One region of the Janthinobacterium sp. Mn2066 genome, then DNA from elsewhere that is predicted to be linked to it. Evidence: predicted binding sites of a transcription regulator. Region 1 holds the regulator's gene; each other region holds the start of a gene.
What was found. The regulator sigma-54, encoded in region 1, starts transcription at its own class of promoters, with help from an activator protein. The targets are predictions, from matches to a motif close to TGGCANGNAANCTGCTTT.

Region 1 (5,910 bases):
TTTACCGATGGCGATTTGCGCCGCATGTTTGAACGCGTGCAGGATTTCACGCAAGTCGCCATCCGCGACGTGATGCATGCGCAGCCGCGCAGCATCGCGCCCGAGCGCCTGGCGGTCGATGCTGTTGCCGTGATGGAACAGTACCGCATCAACCAGATGCTGGTGGTCGATGCCGACGGCAAGCTGGTCGGCGCCCTGCATATTCATGACTTGACGCAAGCGAAGGTGATCTGATGGATAGCGTGGCAGACAACCTGGCGCGGGCCGCCAGGGTCAAACTGATGATTTTTGACGTCGATGGCGTGCTCACCGACGGTAGCCTGCATTTTGGTCCGGACGGCGAAATGATGAAGACGTTCAATGTGCACGATGGCCTGGGCATCAAGCTGCTGCAGGAGTCGGGCGTGCAGACAGCCATCATCAGTGCGCGCCGCTCGGCGATCACGGCGCGCCGCGCGCAAGACCTGGGTTTTACCCACGTGCACCAGGGCGGCCACGACAAGCTGACGCCGTTCCGCGAATTGCTGGCGCTGACGGGCTTGACGGAAGAGCAGTGCGGCTATATCGGCGATGATGTGGTCGATGCGCCGCTGCTCAAGCGCGTCGGCTTTGCCGTCAGCGTGCCGAACGGGCGCCCGGAAGCGCAGGCGCTGTCGCATCACCTGACGCAGGCCGGCGGCGGCAAGGGGGCGGTGCGCGAAATTTGCGAATTCCTGCTGCGTGCCCAGGGTAACTACGAGCGCGTCATGGCGCCGTTCCTGGAGTAAGGCCTTGGCAAGCAGCATCATCATGGAAAGTGTCTTACTATGAGCAAGTCGGGAGGCGCCCATCGCTGGCGCATGACGTGGACCGTGCTGGGCGCGGTCGTGTTTGCGCTCGGCAGCTTTTGGCTGCTGGAGTTGATGAACCGGAATAGCCAGGAAATCAATGCCAGCAAGCAGGTGAATGAGCCCGACTATTTCGTCACCAATTTCAGCGTGGTACGCATGGATTTGCAGGGGAAACCCAGCTATATCGTATCGGGTACCAAGCTCACGCATTACCCGGCCGATGATTCGTCCGATATCGACCATCCTTTCGTGCGCAAGATCAGCCCGGACCTGCCGCCGCTGAATATGAATGCCGAACTGGCCCATATCGACCAAGGCAATACGCGGCTGCAGTTGTACCGCAATGTGGTGATCGACCGGGTGGCCAGTCCCAAGGTGCAGAACATGACGCTCAAGACCGAGGCCTTGACGGTCTTTCCCGATGAGGAACGGATGGAAACGGCCGTGCCGGTCGATATGCTGCTGGGAACTTCACATGTCACGGGCGTGGGCATGAAGGCCAATAACGCGACCGGCGTGGTGGACGTGGAGCAGAACCTGCGCATCGTCTATCCGCCAGCGCCGCGCAAGGGCGCGGCAGCAAAATGACAGTATGCAAATAAGGAAATCATAAAATGAAAAAAATCTTGCTGTTGACCTTGTTGTCGACCGTATGTTCGCTGGGTCTGATCGGTGCGGCGCGTGCCGAAAAGGCCGATTCCGAAAAGGAAGCCGTGATCACCGCCGAGCGTGGCCACGTGGATGATGTCAAGCAGGTGCGCACCCTGACGGGCAATGTGGTGCTGGTCAAGGGCACCCTGACCATGAAAGCAGGCCGCGCCCAGATCACGGAAGATGCGCAGGGCTACCAATTCATCATTTTCTGGGCGGAAGCGGGCAAGCTGGCCACCTTCCGCCAGAAGCGCGATGGCGAAGGCGATTTGTGGGTGGAGGGCGAGGCCGAACGCGTGGAATACAATAACAAGACGGAAGTGGTGAAGCTGTTCTCGAAAGCCAAGCTGACGCGCCTGGAAGGCACGAAGCCGACCGACGTCGTCAACGGCGCCTTCATTTCTTATGACAGCCGCAAAGAAGAATTCCAGATGGAAAATACGGAGAGTGGCAATAACACGCCGGGCGGCGGTAGCGTGCGCATGGTGATCCAGCCGAAAAACAAGGCGCCTGCTGCGTCTACGCCGGCGGCATCGGCCCCGGCCACGCCTGCGCCAGGAAAGAAATAATGGAAAATATACGCTGCGGCAGCACCCTGATCGTGAAAGGGCTGCAAAAAACCTATGGCAAGCGCCAGGTCGTGCATGATGTCTCGCTGCAAGTCGAATGCGGCGAAGTGGTCGGCTTGCTGGGCCCCAACGGCGCCGGCAAGACCACCTCGTTCTATATGATCGTCGGCCTGGTGCCGTCGGACGGCGGCACCATCGATATCAGCGGCGTGGACATTTCCAGCCTGCCGATTCATCGCCGCGCGCAGATGGGCTTGTCGTATCTGCCGCAGGAAGCGTCGGTGTTCCGCAAGCTGACGGTGGAAGACAATATCCGCGCCGTGCTGGAAATCCAGACCGTCGAAGGCCGTCCCTTGAAAAAGGCGGAAATCGAAGAACGCCTGAATACCTTGCTGGCCGACTTGCAGATTGAAAAGCTGCGCGAAAACCCGGCCCTGTCACTATCCGGTGGCGAGCGCCGCCGGGTGGAAATTGCCCGCGCGCTGGCCACCGATCCCCGCTTCGTGCTGCTCGACGAACCGTTTGCCGGCGTCGACCCGATCGCCGTGATCGAGATCCAGCGCATCGTGCGTTTCTTGAAGGAGCGCAATATCGGCGTGCTGATCACCGATCATAATGTGCGCGAAACGCTGGGTATTTGCGACCGCGCCTACATCATCAACCAGGGTTCGGTGCTGGCGTCGGGACGTCCCGATGACATCATCGCCAACGAGTCGGTACGCCGGGTCTATCTGGGCGAACACTTCCGTATGTGAGCCAATGAAACAATCATTGCAGCTGCGCACTTCGCAGCACTTGGCATTGACGCCGCAGTTGCAACAATCGATACGCCTGTTGCAACTGTCCACACTGGAATTGCACCAAGAGCTGGAACAACTGCTGACGGATAACCCGCTGCTTGAGCGTCTCGACGATCCGCTCGATCGTTCGCTGCGCCTGCTGTCCGACGGCGCCTTGAGCTCCACCGCCGCGCCGGCCGAAGCGCCGCCCCAGCCACCGAGCCAGGAAACACCGGCAGCGCCGGCCGAGGCCGATGGCTATGAGGGCGATGCGGGCGAAGCCACGGCGGCGCCGGACACGGGCGACAGTGACTGGAGCGAAGCGAGCCGGGGCAGGGCGCCCGAGGACGACGATGCGCGTCCGCAACTCGAAGCCCATCACTGCACCTTGCGCGAGCACCTGATGGAACAGATGCGCGTGACGGTGCTGGAATTGCGCGACCGCGCGCTGGTTGAGCTGATCATCGACGCGCTCGACGACAATGGCTACCTGGACGAGTCGCTCGACGATATCCTGGCGCGCCTGCCGGAAGAGCTCGACATCGACGCCGATGAGCTGCGCACGGCCCTGGTGCTGCTGCAAAGTTTCGATCCGCCGGGCGTGGGGGCGCGCAATGCCGCCGAATGCCTGGCCCTGCAAATCCGCCGCCTGCCAAATATTGCCCTGGTAACAAGACGCATGGCCTTGGCCATCGTCGAAAAACACCTGGCCTGGTTTGCCCAGCGCGACTTCAACAAACTGAAAAAAGCCCTCAATTGCGACGAGGAAGACTTGCGTGAAGCACAAGCAGTGATTCGCCAGTGCAACCCGCATCCGGGCGCCGTGTTTGCCTCCGACGTGTCTGATTATGTGGTGCCGGACGTGGTGGTCAAGCGCGGCCGCAATGGCTGGCAAGTGACTTTGAACAACGATGTCATGCCGCGCCTGCGGGTCAACGCCATGTATGCGAACCTGCTCAAGCAGGGCAAGGGCGAGGGCGCGATGGGCGTACAGTTGCAGGAAGCCAAGTGGCTGATCAAGAATATGCGCCAGCGTTTCGATACGATACTGCGCGTGGCGCAAGCGATAGTAGAACGACAAAAGAATTTTTTCTCGCACGGCGCCGTCGCCATGCGCCCCCTTGTGCTCCGCGAAATAGCTGATACACTGGGTTTACACGAGAGTACTATCTCGCGGGTAACAACCCAAAAGTACATGCTGACCCCGCATGGCATGTTTGAGTTGAAATATTTTTTTGGTAGCCATGTCGCCACCGAAGCGGGGGGCGAGGCATCGTCAACGGCGATACGGGCACTGATCGTGCAACTGACAGGAGCAGAAGACACAAAAAATCCTTTATCCGACAGTAAGATTGCGGACATGCTGGGGGAACAGGGCATGGTGATTGCGCGACGTACTGTTGCCAAATACCGGGAAGCGTTGAAAATTCCGCCAGTGAGCCTGCGTAAGTCTTTGTAGTTTTTTCGGTTCCTCTACGGGTCGGATACGATGGACTCCGCACGAACCTGATCATCTTTAGGAGTGTGTATGAATCTCACCATCAGCGGACATCATCTTGAAGTGACACCAGCCATCCGTGAATACGTACAAACGAAACTGGAGCGTGTGAAACGTCATTTCGATCAAGTTATCGATATTGCCGTGATTCTGACCGTCGACAACCTCAAAGAGAAAGCAAAACGTCAAAAGGCCGAAGTCAATTTGCGTCTGAGCGGCAAGACCGTGTATGTGGAAAGCCTGGCGCAAGACCTGTACGCCGCCATCGATACCCTGATCGACAAGCTGGACCGGCAGGTGATGAAATACAAAACCAAAGTGCAAGGGCACGGTAAAGAGGCGATCAAGCATCTGCCAGACAACACAGAAGAAGCCGCTATCGCCGTGTAAGGCCAGCCGCTTCCCACCGTTGTGATCAAAACTAAGGGCGCATATGCGCCCTTTTTTGCGCCTGTTTTTTGCGTTTATTTATTTCTCAGGTGCGTTCCCGATGACGCAATACCACCCGTTCACTCGCACTGAAATACTGCGCCAGACGCTCTGCCATGTAGACGGAACGGTGTTGTCCCCCTGTGCAACCGAGGGCCACGGTCAGGTAGCTGCGGTTGTCGGACTTGAAGGACGGCAACCACTTTTCGATAAAGGCGCGTATGTCGCCCAGCAATTCAATCGCGCTGGGCTGGGCGTCGAGGAAGGCGATCACGGGTCCATCGCGGCCATCGAGCGGGCGCAGGCTCAGGTCATAATAGGGATTGGGCAAGGCCCGCACGTCGAAGACGAAATCGGCGTCGAGCGGCACGCCCAGCTTGAAGGCAAACGATTCGAAAAACAGGGTCAGCGGCGCGCGTTCGGAAGCGACGATATCCTTGATCCAGGCGCGCAGCTTGTTCGCGCTCAATTCGGACGTATCGATCAGGTGACCGAGCTGTTCGATGGCCGACAGGCGTTCGCGCTCTTCCGAAATGCATTCGATCAAGGTGCGGCGGCTGGCCGGATTCTGGTTGGGGCGCAATTCGTGCGACAGCGGATGGCTGCGCCGCGTTTCAGAAAAGCGCGCCACCAGGGCATGCGTGGTGGCCGTCAGGAACATGACCTTGACATCATGTCCCTGGTCGCGCAGCAGGGCCACATTATGCGGCAGGCTGACCAGCGATTCGGCGCTGCGCGCATCGACGGCCACGGCCAGTTGCGGCGTGCCTTCATCGAGCAGGGTTTGTACCAGGCTGGGCAGCAGGGCGGGCGGCAGGTTGTCGACGCAATAATAGCCGGCATCTTCCAGCACATTGAGTGCGACAGATTTACCGGAGCCGGATATTCCGGTGATAAGGACGATATGCATAGGGCCGATCATACAATAAAGATCGCTTCCATGCCCTTGCTGCCACTATCTTTACAAATTATTGCAACTTGAGTACGGCATTGTTTGCATCAGATCTTATGGTTGAGGGCAAGCTGGCCAGCGACTCAATTTGGGGTCTGACCCGCCGGGGAAATGTGTCCCAATGGGACACATTTCGATTCTAAAAGAACAGACCCCAGTATTTAATCCCCGCTCATTGCTAATCTCTGCCGCTCCATAAATT
Region 2 (5,910 bases), on a different contig from region 1:
TCGGGATCGTCCTTCAGCAAGCCCCAGCGCCGGTGCTGGGTCATGAACCACATGCCATCCGACAAATAGGGAAAGTTGACGGCGCCGCTGTTATAGAACTGCAAGCCATGCTGGTCTTGCCACACCTGGCTGGTTCTTACATAGTGCGGCTGGCTGATGGTGTCCAGCATGGTTTGTTTATTTTCAACAGAAGCGTCCAGCCAGCGGCCCGCTTCCAGCACGGCGGCGATGAGGGCGCGGCAAGTGTTTGGATACTTGTCGGCAAAATCGGCCGTCGTGCCCAGCACCTTGCCCGGATGGTCGGGCCAGATTGCTTGCGTGGCGGCCGCCGTGACGCCGATCTTGTCCTGGACGGCCTGCATGCCCCACGGTTCGCCCACGCAATAACCGTCCATTCGCCCGGCGCGCAGGTTGTCGGCCATTTGCGGCGGCGGCACGGTGACCATGCGCACCTCGCGCAGCGGATCGATGCCGTGCGCGGCCAGCCAGTAATGCAGATACATGGCGTGCGTGCCGGTCGGAAAAGTATGGGCAAAAGTGTAGGGGCGCGGCGCACTGCGGATCAAGCGGGCCAGCGAGGTCCCGTCGACGGCGCCCTGCTGTGCCAGGGCGCTCGACAGGGTAACCGCCTGGCCATTGTGGTTGAGATTCATCAGCACCGCCATCTCGCGGGCCTGGCCGCCGATGCCCGTCTGCACGCCATACACAAGGCCGTACAGCACGTGCGCGGCGTCAAGCTCGCCAGTGCCCAGCTTGTCGCGCACGCTGGCCCAGGATGCTTCCTTGCTCAGTTCGATCTTGATGCCAAACTGTTCATCAAAACCCAGCAGCGACGCCATCACCAGCGAGCCGCAATCGCTGAGCGGCAGGAAGCCTATCCTGAGCACTTGTTTTTCCGGCCTGGCCGATCCTGCTACCCAGGCGCTCATATTGTCCGCCATACCACTCCTGATTTAATTGCGCACCATTTCGGTGCATTGCACTGTCTGGATGCTTAATTGCCGAGCAAATCTTCCACGTCCAGTATTCGCTGGGCAATTTCCGCCAGCTTCAATTTCTTGTTCATCGCCATGCTGCGCAGCTTTTGGTACGCCTGCTCTTCCGATAGCTGGTGGTGACTCATCAGCAAACCCTTGGCCCGTTCGATCACCTTGCGTTCGGCCAGCTTGTGTTTGGTATCCGACAATTCCGCCAGCAGCTTTTGCTCTTGCCTGAAGCGCGCCAGCGCCACGTTCAGCACCGGCTGGATGCGCTCGCTCTGCAGGCCGGCCACGATGTAGGCAGACACCCCGGCCGCCATCGCCGCATCCATGCTGGAGGTGGTCGCGTCTTCGGTAAACAGCACGATGGGGCGGCGCTCGTCGCGGGTGGCGATGACGATGTGTTCCAGCACATCGCGCGCATCCGATTCGGCGTCGATGATGATCATGTCGGGCTGCAGCTGCGCGATGCGTTCCGGCAGGTAGATATCGGCTGGCAAGGAAGCAACGATGTCGTAGCCCGCTTCCAGCAAGCCGATGCGCAAGGCTGCGCCGCGCTGCGCCTGGGCTTGCAAGGCGGCATCCATCTCATGGCCGGCAGCGCTGATGGTATTGACCACCACGATGCGCAGCTTGTGCAGGGGCTTGGACAGGGGTGGTCTGGACGGCATGGTTTACTTGCTTGCTGGTGATATATACCTTGAACCTAAGCAAAAATCGAACCAGAGCATTGTTTTCGCTATGGCAAGCAATCTGTATTTGACTGGCAGGGCAGGGGAGCTATACATTATTGTATGAACTCGACTATTCCCTGGGAGCTGTACCATACTTTTCTTGGCGTGCTGACCGAGGGTTCGCTGTCGGGCGCGGCGCGGGCCCTGGGCATCACGCAGCCCACCGTAGGCCGGCATGTCACGGCGCTGGAAAAATCCCTCAAGCTGGTGTTATTTACGCGCTCGCAGGCGGGCTTGCTGCCGACCGAGGCGGCGCTGGCCTTGCGCGGGCATGCCGAGGCCATGGCCAGCACGGCGGCGGCGCTCGAGCGCTCGGCGGCCAGCCAGGGCGATGGCGTGCGCGGCGTGGTGCGCATCACGGCCAGCGAGGTGGTGGGGGTGGAAGTGCTGCCGGACATCATCGCCGCCTTGCGCGAACGTCATCCTGACCTGAAGGTGGAACTGACACTCAGCAACAAAGTGCAGGACCTGTTGCAGCGGGAAGCGGACATTGCCGTGCGCATGACGGCGCCGCAGCAGGAGCAGCTGATTGCGCGCCATGTGGGCCGCATCGAACTGGGCTTGTTTGCCAGCGAGCGGTATGTGGCGCAGCATGGTGTGCCGGACAGCATGGCGGCGCTGGCCCGGCATGCGGTGATCGGCTACGACCAGGTGACGGCGTATGTCCGCAGCGCGTCCAAGACCGTGTCGTGGTTCAAGCGGGAATTATTTTCATTGCGGGCCGACAGCGACCTGGCGCAGCTGGCCCTGATACGCAGTGGCGCCGGTATCGGCATCTGCCAGGCGCCGCTGGCGCAGCGCGCGCCAGCCTTGCTGCGCATCTTGCCTGAGCAGTTTTCCATGCAGCTTGATACCTGGATCACCATGCATGAAGACTTGCGCAACAGTCCCCGCTGCAAGGTGGCGTTCGACGCCCTGGTGGCGGGGATGTTGCAGCATGCGTCAGGGTCTTGATGCAAGCAGCTTAAAACTCTTCCCACTCGCCATCGGCGCTGTTGCTTACCTTGTTCAACACTTTGGCGCTGGGCGTTTGTGGCGATAACAGCGGCGCCGGCGCCGGGGTCTTACGCGCCGGGGCGGCAACCGTTGCCGGTGCCGCCTGCCGCACGGCCGGCGTGTGCTGGAGGCGGCTGGCGCTGCCTGCCGCCTCGCTCAGGCGGAACACGCTGACAACGCGCGCCAGTTCGCTGGCCTGGTCCTGCATCGCTTCGGCAGCGGCCGAGGCTTCTTCCACCAGGGCGGCGTTCTGCTGGGTAACCTGGTCCATTTCGGTGATGGCCTGGTTGACTTGCTCGATGCCTGCGCTTTGTTCTTCGCTGGCATTGCTGATCTCGCTCATGATGGAGGTGACGAAACCGATGCTTTGCACGATTTCTTCCATCGTCTTGCCTGCCTTGTCGACCAGGTGCGTGCCGGCGTCGACTTTTTGCACGGAATCATCGATCAAGCCCTTGATCTCTTTTGCTGCCGCTGCCGAACGCTGCGCCAGGTTGCGCACTTCGGTGGCGACCACGGCAAAGCCGCGTCCCTGCTCACCGGCACGGGCCGCTTCCACGGCTGCGTTCAAGGCCAGGATATTGGTCTGGAAGGCAATGCCGTCGATCACGGCGATGATGTCGACGATCTTTTTCGACGACGTATTGATGTCGCCCATGGTAGCGACCACGTCGGCCACCACGGCGCCGCCGCGGCTGGCGATGTCGGCCGCTTCGCTGGCCAGGCGGTTGGCCTGGCGCGCATGGTCGGTATTCTGCTTGACGGTCGAGGTCAGTTCTTCCATCGACGACGCGGTTTCTTCCAGCGAGCTGGCTTGCTGCTCGGTACGCGACGATAAATCCTGGTTGCCGGCGGCGATTTCCGCCGACGCGGTGGCGATGGTGTCCGTGCCGCTGCGCACTTCGCCCACGATGGACACCAGGCTGTCATTCATGGTCTTCAGGGCATGCATCAGCTGGCCCGTTTCGTCGCTGCGGTCGACCGTGATATTGCTGCTGAGGTCGCCTGCGGCCACCGTTTCCGCCACTGTCACGGCGGTGCGGATGGGGCCGGTGATCGAGCGGGTGATGCTCCAGGCAAAGCCGACGCCGAGCGCCAGGGCCAGCACGCCCAGTTCCAGCAGCAGGGTGCGCGTGCTGCTGTAGGCGTCGAGCACGCTGCCGGCGACGCCGTCGGCCGCCTTGATCTGGGCCGCGGAGAACAAGTTGACCTGCTGCAGATAGGTCACGCTGAACGGCATGGTTTCAGTATCGAAAATATGCTTGGCCGACTCCAGGTTGCCATCGGCCTTGGCTTGCTGCGCCTGTGCGCGCGATGCGAGGTAGGCCGCGCGCGCCTTGCGCACCACCTCGAATTGTGCCAGTACTTCCGGATTGCGCACGGAAGCGCCTATCTTTTCCTGCAACTGGCTGGCGTTGGCCGCCGCTGCCTTTAACTGCTCATCGAGCAGTTTTTCCTCGACCGGATCGCTCATATGGAAGGCGGCCGAACCGCGCACGATATTGACTTCGATAATCTTGGTCCACTCGGCCACCATGCGCTGGTTTTTCAGGCTGACGTTGACGAGGCGGTCGACCAGGTCACTGGATTCTTGCATGCGTATCAAGGCGGTGGCGGTCAGGGCCGCCAGCAATAGCAAGACAGCGCCAAAGCCGACACCAAGGCGGCTGCCGATTTTCAGGTTCTTCATGAATTTCCTAACAGTTTAATAATCAAGATCGCCGCGTCGCGGGACGGGCAGGCACGGTGAAGTGCGCAAGATCGGGGCTACAAGCTGCCGGGCCGGCAAGCTGTGGCGATGGGTTTGGTGCAGGGGAGGCGTGCCGCTATCGGTACGCTCCCGATGGCTATCAGTATAACATTTACTTAAGGAAATAGTATCTGAGGGAAATAAAAAATGATTTTTTAGTACCATTTTCCCTGTGTTGTATTTTTACATCAAGTTGCATGGTGATAGTAACTAGCGCTTAGTACAGTGGAAACCTTGCTGGTAAAATCTAATGAGAATCATTCGCATTATTATTTCACTATCAAGGAACGGTATGTCGTCGCGTCAGCAGCCTGCACTCTCCCTCATTTCCCTCGCCGTACTGGGCGCCCTGTCTTTTTCTGCGGTCTTGCCGGGTATCGCCTCTGCGCAAGACAGCTTGCCTGCCGTGACCGTCACGGCCACCAAGGACAAGGATGGCTACGTGGCGCCCACCTCCAGCAGCGGCACCAAGACGGAGATGGCCATGCGCGACGTGCCGCAAACGATCAACGTGGTGCCGGCCGCCATCATCCGCGACCAGCACGCCTTGTCGATCCAGGATGTGATGAAGAATATCCCGGGCGTGGGCCTGTCCACCGGCGATGGCCAGCGCGACCAGGTCTTCATCCGTGGCTTCACGGCCATCGGCGACCAGTTTGTCGACGGCTTCCGCGACGACGCCCTGTATTTCCGCGACCTGTCGAACGTGGAGCGCCTGGAAGTGATCAAGGGCCCGGCCGCCGTGCTGTACGGCCGCGGTTCCTCGGGCGGCCTGGTCAACCGCATCACCAAGAAGCCTGGCGTCGATATCACCGACGTGGCCGTGAGCCTGACCAATACGGCAGGGCGCCGCGGTGAAATCGACGTGGGCCGCACGGGCGAAAGCGTGGACTGGCGCTTGACGGGCGCGCGCGAATTGTCCGACAGCTACCGCAACCAGCAGTTGCTGAACCGCACGGCGCTGGCGCCATCGGCCCTGGTGCGTTTCTCCAGCGACACCAAACTGTTGCTGCAAGCCGATTACCTGGAAGACCGCCGCCTGACGGACTTCGGCATTCCGTCCTACCAGGGCCGTCCGGTCGACGTCGATCCGGGCACCTATTACGGCGCGGCCAATGCGCGCGATGCGGACTTCAGCCAGTCGCGCGTGGTCTCCACCGCCGCCACCCTGACGCACCGCTTCAGCGATACCTTGTCCTTGCGCAATGCCTTCCGCTATTACGACTACCACCTGGACCGCAACAACACGAATATCTCGGGCAACGTCAACGAAGTCAAAGGCTTGATGAACCTGGGCCACGCCAAGCTCAATCGCGACGAGCACGGCTGGTTCAACCAGACCGAACTGACGCAAAAGCTGGTCACGGGCGACATCGCCCACGAAGTGCTGTACGGCGTGGAATTCGGCAAGCAGAACAAGAACGCCAACAGCTGGGCCGCTACCACCGTG
Region 3 (5,910 bases), on a different contig from region 1:
CGCGCCGCTGGGCATGGGCACGGCGGTCCTGAATTTCCTGCCGGGCCAGATGACGTTCGAGCAATATTTCGGCTGGGGCGATTTGCCGGAAGAAGAAAAGGCCCTGCGTTTCCTGGTCGGGCTGGCCCCGGCAGGCTTGCACGGTCCCTATCTGGTCGATCCCACGGCCATCAATCTGCAGGAGCGGCGCGGACCATCGACCAGCATGGGCTGCCAATTGTGCGCGGGCGCGGCGGCCACGGAGGCGCTGAAAATCCTGTTGAAGCGCGGCAAGGTGATGGCCGCGCCGCGCGGCATGCATTTCGACGCCTACCGCAACAAGCTGGTGCATACCTGGCGGCCCGGCGGCAACCGCCATCCGCTGCAAAGGCTGGCCATGGCCATCATCCGCCGGCGCCGCGCCGCCAGGGGGGCGTGATGGCAGCTTTTGTTCCGATGGATAGCGTGCTGGAAGACATCCTCGACCAGGCCCGCTGGGCGCCCAGCGGCGATAACACCCAGCCGTGGCGTTTCGAGGTGCGCGGCCCGCGCCAGGTGGTCGTGCATGGCCACGATACGCGCACGCACTGCGTCTACGACCTCGATGGCCACCCCAGCCAGCTGTCGCTGGGCGCCTTGCTGGAAAGCATGGCACTGGTGGCCAGCAGCCATGGCTTGCGCATGCAGGCGCGGCGGCGCGGCGGCATGCCCGATACCTTGCCGACCTTCGACGTGCGTTTTATGGACGAAGCAGGCCTGGCTGCCGACCCGCTGACGGCGTTCCTGCGCCAGCGCAGCGTGCAGCGCCGGCGCCTGAGCACGCGCCGCTTGCGGGCCAGCGAGAAGGCGGCGCTGGCGGCCAGCTTGCCGGCCGGTTACAGCGTACTGTGGTTCGAAGGCTGGCAGGCCAGATGGGCGTGTGCACGGCTGATGTTCGACAATGCCCGCTTGCGCCTGACCATGCCCGAGGCGCACAAGGTGCACCGCGACGTGATCGAGTGGGGCGCGCGCTTCAGCGTCGACCGCATCCCCGACCAGGCGCTGGGCGTGGACCCGCTGACGGCCAGGCTGATGCGCTGGATCATGCAAAGCTGGCGCCGCGTGGACTTTTTCAATACCTGGTTGGGCGGCACCCTGGCGCCGCGGCTGCAGATGGACTTGCTACCCGGCATGTATTGTGCGGCGCATTTTGCCTTGCTGGCCGATGCGCCGCCGCGCCAGGTCGACGATTACGTGGCGGCCGGCCGCGCCATGCAGCGCTTCTGGCTGACGGCCACGCAGCTGGGCCTGCAATTGCAGCCCGAACTGACACCGCTGATCTTTGCCCGCTATGTGCGCGAACGGCGGGCTTTTTCGCGTACCGATGGCATGCTCGAGATGGCGCAGGAACTGGCGGCCCAAACCCAGGCATTGCTGGGCGGCGAGGCCAGCGAACGGGCCGTCTTCCTTGGGCGCATCGGCGCTGGCACGCCGGCCCTCGCGCGCTCCTTGCGCCGGCCCTTGAAGGACTTGCTGCTGCCTGCCACGGAGGGACAGGCCCATGCGTGAGATCGGCGCCAGGGAAATCGTGTTTTTCCTGTGCCTGTTGGCGCTGATCCTGCTGCTGGGCATAGGCAGTGCGGTCTGGCTGATCGCGCTGCTGCCCCGTTACTATCTGAGCGATTTGCGGGGCGTGGCGCTGGTGGCCGCTGCCGTTGTGCTCGGCTACGTGTATGCGTTTGCCGTCTACCGGCTCTTCCTGCGCCTGTTGCCGTTGCATCAAGGCGCGGCCGCACCGGGTTCGCGCGCGGAATTTGCCGCCAACGTCAATATCCTGTTTTACCTGCTGCTGTTCAATTCCCTGATCCGCACGCATTTCCTGCCGCTGCCGCTGTTGCGACTGGTGTATCTGGCGCTGGGCGCCCGGCTGGGCCATAACACCTACAGCGCAGGCGCCTTGCTCGATCCGCCCCTGACCCGCATCGGCCGCAATAGCATCGTCGGCCATGACGCGGTAGTGTTTGCGCATGTGATCGAGGGCGACAGGCTGGAATTGAAGCCGGTGGTGATCGGTGACGGCGTGACCATCGGCGCGCATGCCGTGATCATGGCCGGTGCCCGTATCGGCGATGGCGCCATCATTTCCGTGGGCGCCGTGCTGACCAAGGATAGCGTGGTGGGGGCGGGCGAAATCTGGGGCGGCATGCCGGCGCGCCTGCTGAAAAAAACGGCCGCCGCAAGCGATGCGGCGGCTTCCTGACGCCTCAGCGCATGGTTCAGCTTTTGCGGCGGTTCAGGCATAAGCCCATCAATCCCAGGCCCAGCAAGGCCAGCGTGCCCGGTTCGGCCACCTGCACGGCGCGGGGAAAGATGGTGAGGTCCACGCTGTTGACCGTATTCAAGGTCAAGGTGTAGTTGCCGGCCACCAGGTTGTTGGTGAGGGCCGTGTACGTCCCGCCGCAAGCGGTGCCGATGCCGGTGCCCGTTGGCGCGCCGCAGGCGAGCGGATCATAGGTCAGCAGATTGCCGCTGGTGAGGGTATTGGCGGAAAAATTCATGTTCAGGTCGGCTGCATCGGCCAGTTCCGTGCCGCCCGTAATGCCGGAACCGGCGACGCCGTCCGGTGACCAGTTGAAGACGGTTTGGCCCAGCGCATTGGTAATCGTAAAGCTGACCGACATATTGGCGGTCGAAGACGATCCCGGGCCGGCCAGCGCATCGAGATAGACCTGCATGAAGGGCGCCGCCTGGAAATTGAACAGGATCGTGGCGCCGGGCGCGCCCACCACGAAATTGACGGACAGGCCCGTGTTCGAGCCATTGCGCCCGGACGCGTCGGCGCTGCCCGTATCGAATAAAAAGGCTTCGGCGACGTTGACCGTGTGGGTACTTGTCGCTCCCGGTGGAAATGGTGGAATTTGCGAGCTGACAATCTGTGCATCGCCGCGCGAATAGGCGGCGTTGCCCTGGCCTTGTTGCGTGAAATTGTTTTGTCCCTTGGTGACGGCGCCCAGCGCGGATTGCGGCGCATCGACAAAGCCATTGCCGCCCCGGATCACGCTGCTGCCATTGAGCGTGGCCGTCGAGCGTGAAATGTCGGTGTTGCCCGCGACGGAGATGACGCCGGTGGGATTGGTGATGGTGAGGCCAAAAATATTATTGTAGGAATAGCCGTAGGCGGAGGCTTGCGCGCCGCCGCTGGCGCTGGCCATGATGAGGCCACTGAGGGCGATGGGAAGCAGGGCGCGGGAAAGATAGCTCATGTGAAATCCTCGTCGAGTAAGTTGCTCAGGTGGCTGTTGCCGCCGTGGTGGGGGGGCTACCATGCTGAATGAGCAATTTTCTTGCCAGAAGATATTTGTTCTTTTAAATCAATGATTTACAAAATGCAAGGCTCCATTTCCCGGGTGCCCGGGCGTGCACATGTAAAGAATGCCGACAAGCCCCTGTTGATACGGAGCGTAGGCGAGGCGTGGTGCGTGCCCCGTCCCTGTTCCCTGGTGTTTTTCAAACGGTGATCTTGCGGCGGCGGGCATAGCACAGGCCCGCCAGGCCCAGGCCCAGCAAGGCGAGGGTGCCCGGTTCCGGCACGGCCAGCACCTTGACCAGGTCGACGCTTTCCACGGCATTCAGGGTCAGGGTATAGCTGCCGGCGAGCAGCGGATTGGTCAGTGCCGCATAAAAGCTGCCGCACGCCGTGCCCACGCCGGTGCCTGTGGGCGTGCCGCAGCCCATGGGATCATAGGTGGCCAAGTTGCCACGCGTCAGGAAATTGGTCGATAAATTGGTATTCAGGTCGGCGCCATCGGCCGTTTCCGTGCCCCCCATGATGCCGGAGCCGACCACGCCATCGGGCGCCCAGTTGAACATGGTGTTGCCGGCTGCATCGGTAATGGTGAAGGAAAACACCAGGTTGGCGGTGGAGGAAGAGCCTATGCCGATATCGCTGTTCAGGAAGACCTGCATGAACGGATGGGCCTGGAAATTGAAAGACAAGGTAGCGCTGGGTGAACCGACCACGAAGTTGACGGAGAATCCCGTATTCGAGCCGTTGCGGCCCGATGCGTCAGCCGAACCGGCGCTATCGAGGTGGGCTTCAGCCACGTTGACGGCTTGCGTACTGGCCGCGCCCGGAGGGAAGGAGGGAAACTGGGTGCTGACGATTTGCGAATCGCCGCGCGAATACGTGCCGCTCGCTCCCTGCTGCGTAAAATCGTTTTCTCCCTTGGTGACGGCACCCAGGGCTGCTTGTGGCGTATCGACGATGCCGGAACCGCCCTGGATGACGCTCGCGCCGTTCAAGGTGGCCGTGCCGCGCGAGATATTGCTGCTGCTGGCGACCGTGATGGAACCGGTGGGATTGGTGATGACCAGCCCAAAGATATTGTCGTAGGAATAGCCGTAGGCGCCTGCCTGGGCGTTGCCGGCGGCGCACAGCATGGCCAGCGCAGCTGCCGCCGGGAGAAGTTTGAGTTGAGCCAGTTTCATTTGGAATACCTCGTGGTGTTTGCTTGCCGTTTAAAAGAGTCTGAGCCCTGTCCTTGGGTGGGACAGCTGTCCATGCAGTCGCTAAAGCGGCTTTCATGCCAGTACTGCCAGTGCCTTGTAAATCAGGCACTTGGGTCGGTTTTATTGATTTTCAGCAGGTATGAAGCGCATGCCTGTAAAGAAAGCCGACGCGCATAAAAAAGGCGAGGAAGCCCTCGCCCGTCGCCCCGCGCAAGCTGCTGTCAGGCCGTGAGTTTGCGGCGGCTGGAATAGCACAGGCCGGCAAGACCGAGGCCCAGCAAGGCCAGGGTGCCTGGTTCTGGCATGGGCGCCACTTTCACCAGATCGACGCTTTCCACCGCGTTCAGGGTCAAGGTGTAGTTGCCGGCTACCAGGGTATTGGTCAGGGCCGCAAAGGTCCCGCCGCACGCCGTGCCCACGCCCGTTCCCGTGGGCGCGCCGCAGCCTGTCGGGTCATAGGTGAACAGATTGCCGCGGGTCAGGAAGTTGGTCGACAGATTGGTATTCAGGTTGGCGCCGTCGGCCGTTTCCGTACCACCCGTGATGCCGGAGCCGAGCAGGCCATCGGGCGCCCAGTTGAACACGGTGATGCCGGCCGCATTGGTGATGCTGAAAGTCACCACCAGGTTGGCCGTGGCCGATGAGCCGGGACCGACGTCGCCGTTCAGGAAGACTTGCATGAACGGGTTGGCCAGGAAATTGAAGGCCAGGGTGGCCGTCGGCGAACCGACCACGAAGTTGACGGAAAAGCCCGTGGTGGAACCATTGCGGCCCGAGGCGTCGGCCGTGCCGGGGCTGTCGAGATGCGCTTCGGCCACGTTGACCGCCTGCGTGGTCGTGGCGCCCGGCGGGAAGGGCGGGAACTGGGTGCTGACGATTTGCGCATCGCCGCGTGCGTAGGTGCCGTTCGGCCCCTGTTGCGTGAAGTCGTTCTCGCCCTTGGTGACGGCGCCCAGGGCCGCTTGCGGCGAGTCGAGTATGCCGGAACCGCCGTTGATGATGCTGGTGCCGTTCAAGGTGGAGGTACTGCGCGAGATATTGGTGGTGCTGGCCACCGTGACGATCCCCGTTGGATTGGTGATGGTCAGGCCGAAGATGTTGTCGTAGGAATAGCCGTAGGCGCCTGCCTGGGCGCTGCCGGCGGCGCACAGCATGGCCAGCGCCGCCGCTGCCGGAAGAAGTTTCAGTTGAGACAGTTTCATTTTGCTTACCTCATTCATCTGCTTGCTGGTGGAAGAAAGTCTGACCCGGATCCTGTGCGCAAATGCGCATGCGGGAGTTAAAGCGACTTCCATGCCAAGGCTTGCATGGCCTTGTAAATCAAGGACTTGAAGGAGGAATATTGATTTTAGGCAGGTATTGCGCACGACGCTGTAAGAAAAGCCGACGCGCTGTGGCAGGCTAGGACGTCAGCAGTGCGTGCATGCGCGCTTGCAAGCGTTG

Region 2: a site for sigma-54 is predicted at 1,688-1,705, ahead of ACL9RI_RS23640 (ANTAR domain-containing response regulator). Genes of this name have one in related genera too.
Region 3: a site for sigma-54 is predicted at 4,530-4,547, ahead of ACL9RI_RS08675 (EDSAP-1 family PEP-CTERM protein). Genes of this name have one in related genera too.

The regions. Positions count from the first base shown of each region.
Region 1 covers NZ_JBMOUF010000006.1:181,764-187,673, reverse strand. Annotated here, with positions in the region: gene ACL9RI_RS13385 (KpsF/GutQ family sugar-phosphate isomerase) at 1-234, shown strand, start outside; gene ACL9RI_RS13380 (KdsC family phosphatase) at 234-767, shown strand; gene lptC (LPS export ABC transporter periplasmic protein LptC) at 807-1,418, shown strand; gene lptA (lipopolysaccharide transport periplasmic protein LptA) at 1,445-2,050, shown strand; gene lptB (LPS export ABC transporter ATP-binding protein) at 2,050-2,805, shown strand; gene ACL9RI_RS13360 (RNA polymerase factor sigma-54) at 2,810-4,288, shown strand; gene hpf (ribosome hibernation-promoting factor, HPF/YfiA family) at 4,358-4,717, shown strand; gene rapZ (RNase adapter RapZ) at 4,803-5,666, opposite strand; gene hprK (HPr(Ser) kinase/phosphatase) at 5,870-5,910, opposite strand, start outside.
Region 2 covers NZ_JBMOUF010000014.1:12,848-18,757, forward strand. Annotated here, with positions in the region: gene ACL9RI_RS23635 (CmpA/NrtA family ABC transporter substrate-binding protein) at 1-941, opposite strand, end outside; gene ACL9RI_RS23640 (ANTAR domain-containing response regulator) at 995-1,651, opposite strand; gene ACL9RI_RS23645 (LysR family transcriptional regulator) at 1,775-2,668, shown strand; gene ACL9RI_RS23650 (methyl-accepting chemotaxis protein) at 2,679-4,400, opposite strand; gene ACL9RI_RS23655 (TonB-dependent receptor) at 4,753-5,910, shown strand, end outside.
Region 3 covers NZ_JBMOUF010000004.1:38,103-44,012, reverse strand. Annotated here, with positions in the region: gene ACL9RI_RS08695 (ThiF family adenylyltransferase) at 1-418, shown strand, start outside; gene ACL9RI_RS08690 (molybdopterin biosynthesis protein MoeY) at 418-1,527, shown strand; gene ACL9RI_RS08685 (acyltransferase) at 1,520-2,218, shown strand; gene ACL9RI_RS08680 (EDSAP-1 family PEP-CTERM protein) at 2,235-3,221, opposite strand; gene ACL9RI_RS08675 (EDSAP-1 family PEP-CTERM protein) at 3,466-4,446, opposite strand; gene ACL9RI_RS08670 (EDSAP-1 family PEP-CTERM protein) at 4,689-5,669, opposite strand; gene ACL9RI_RS08665 (nucleotide disphospho-sugar-binding domain-containing protein) at 5,869-5,910, opposite strand, start outside.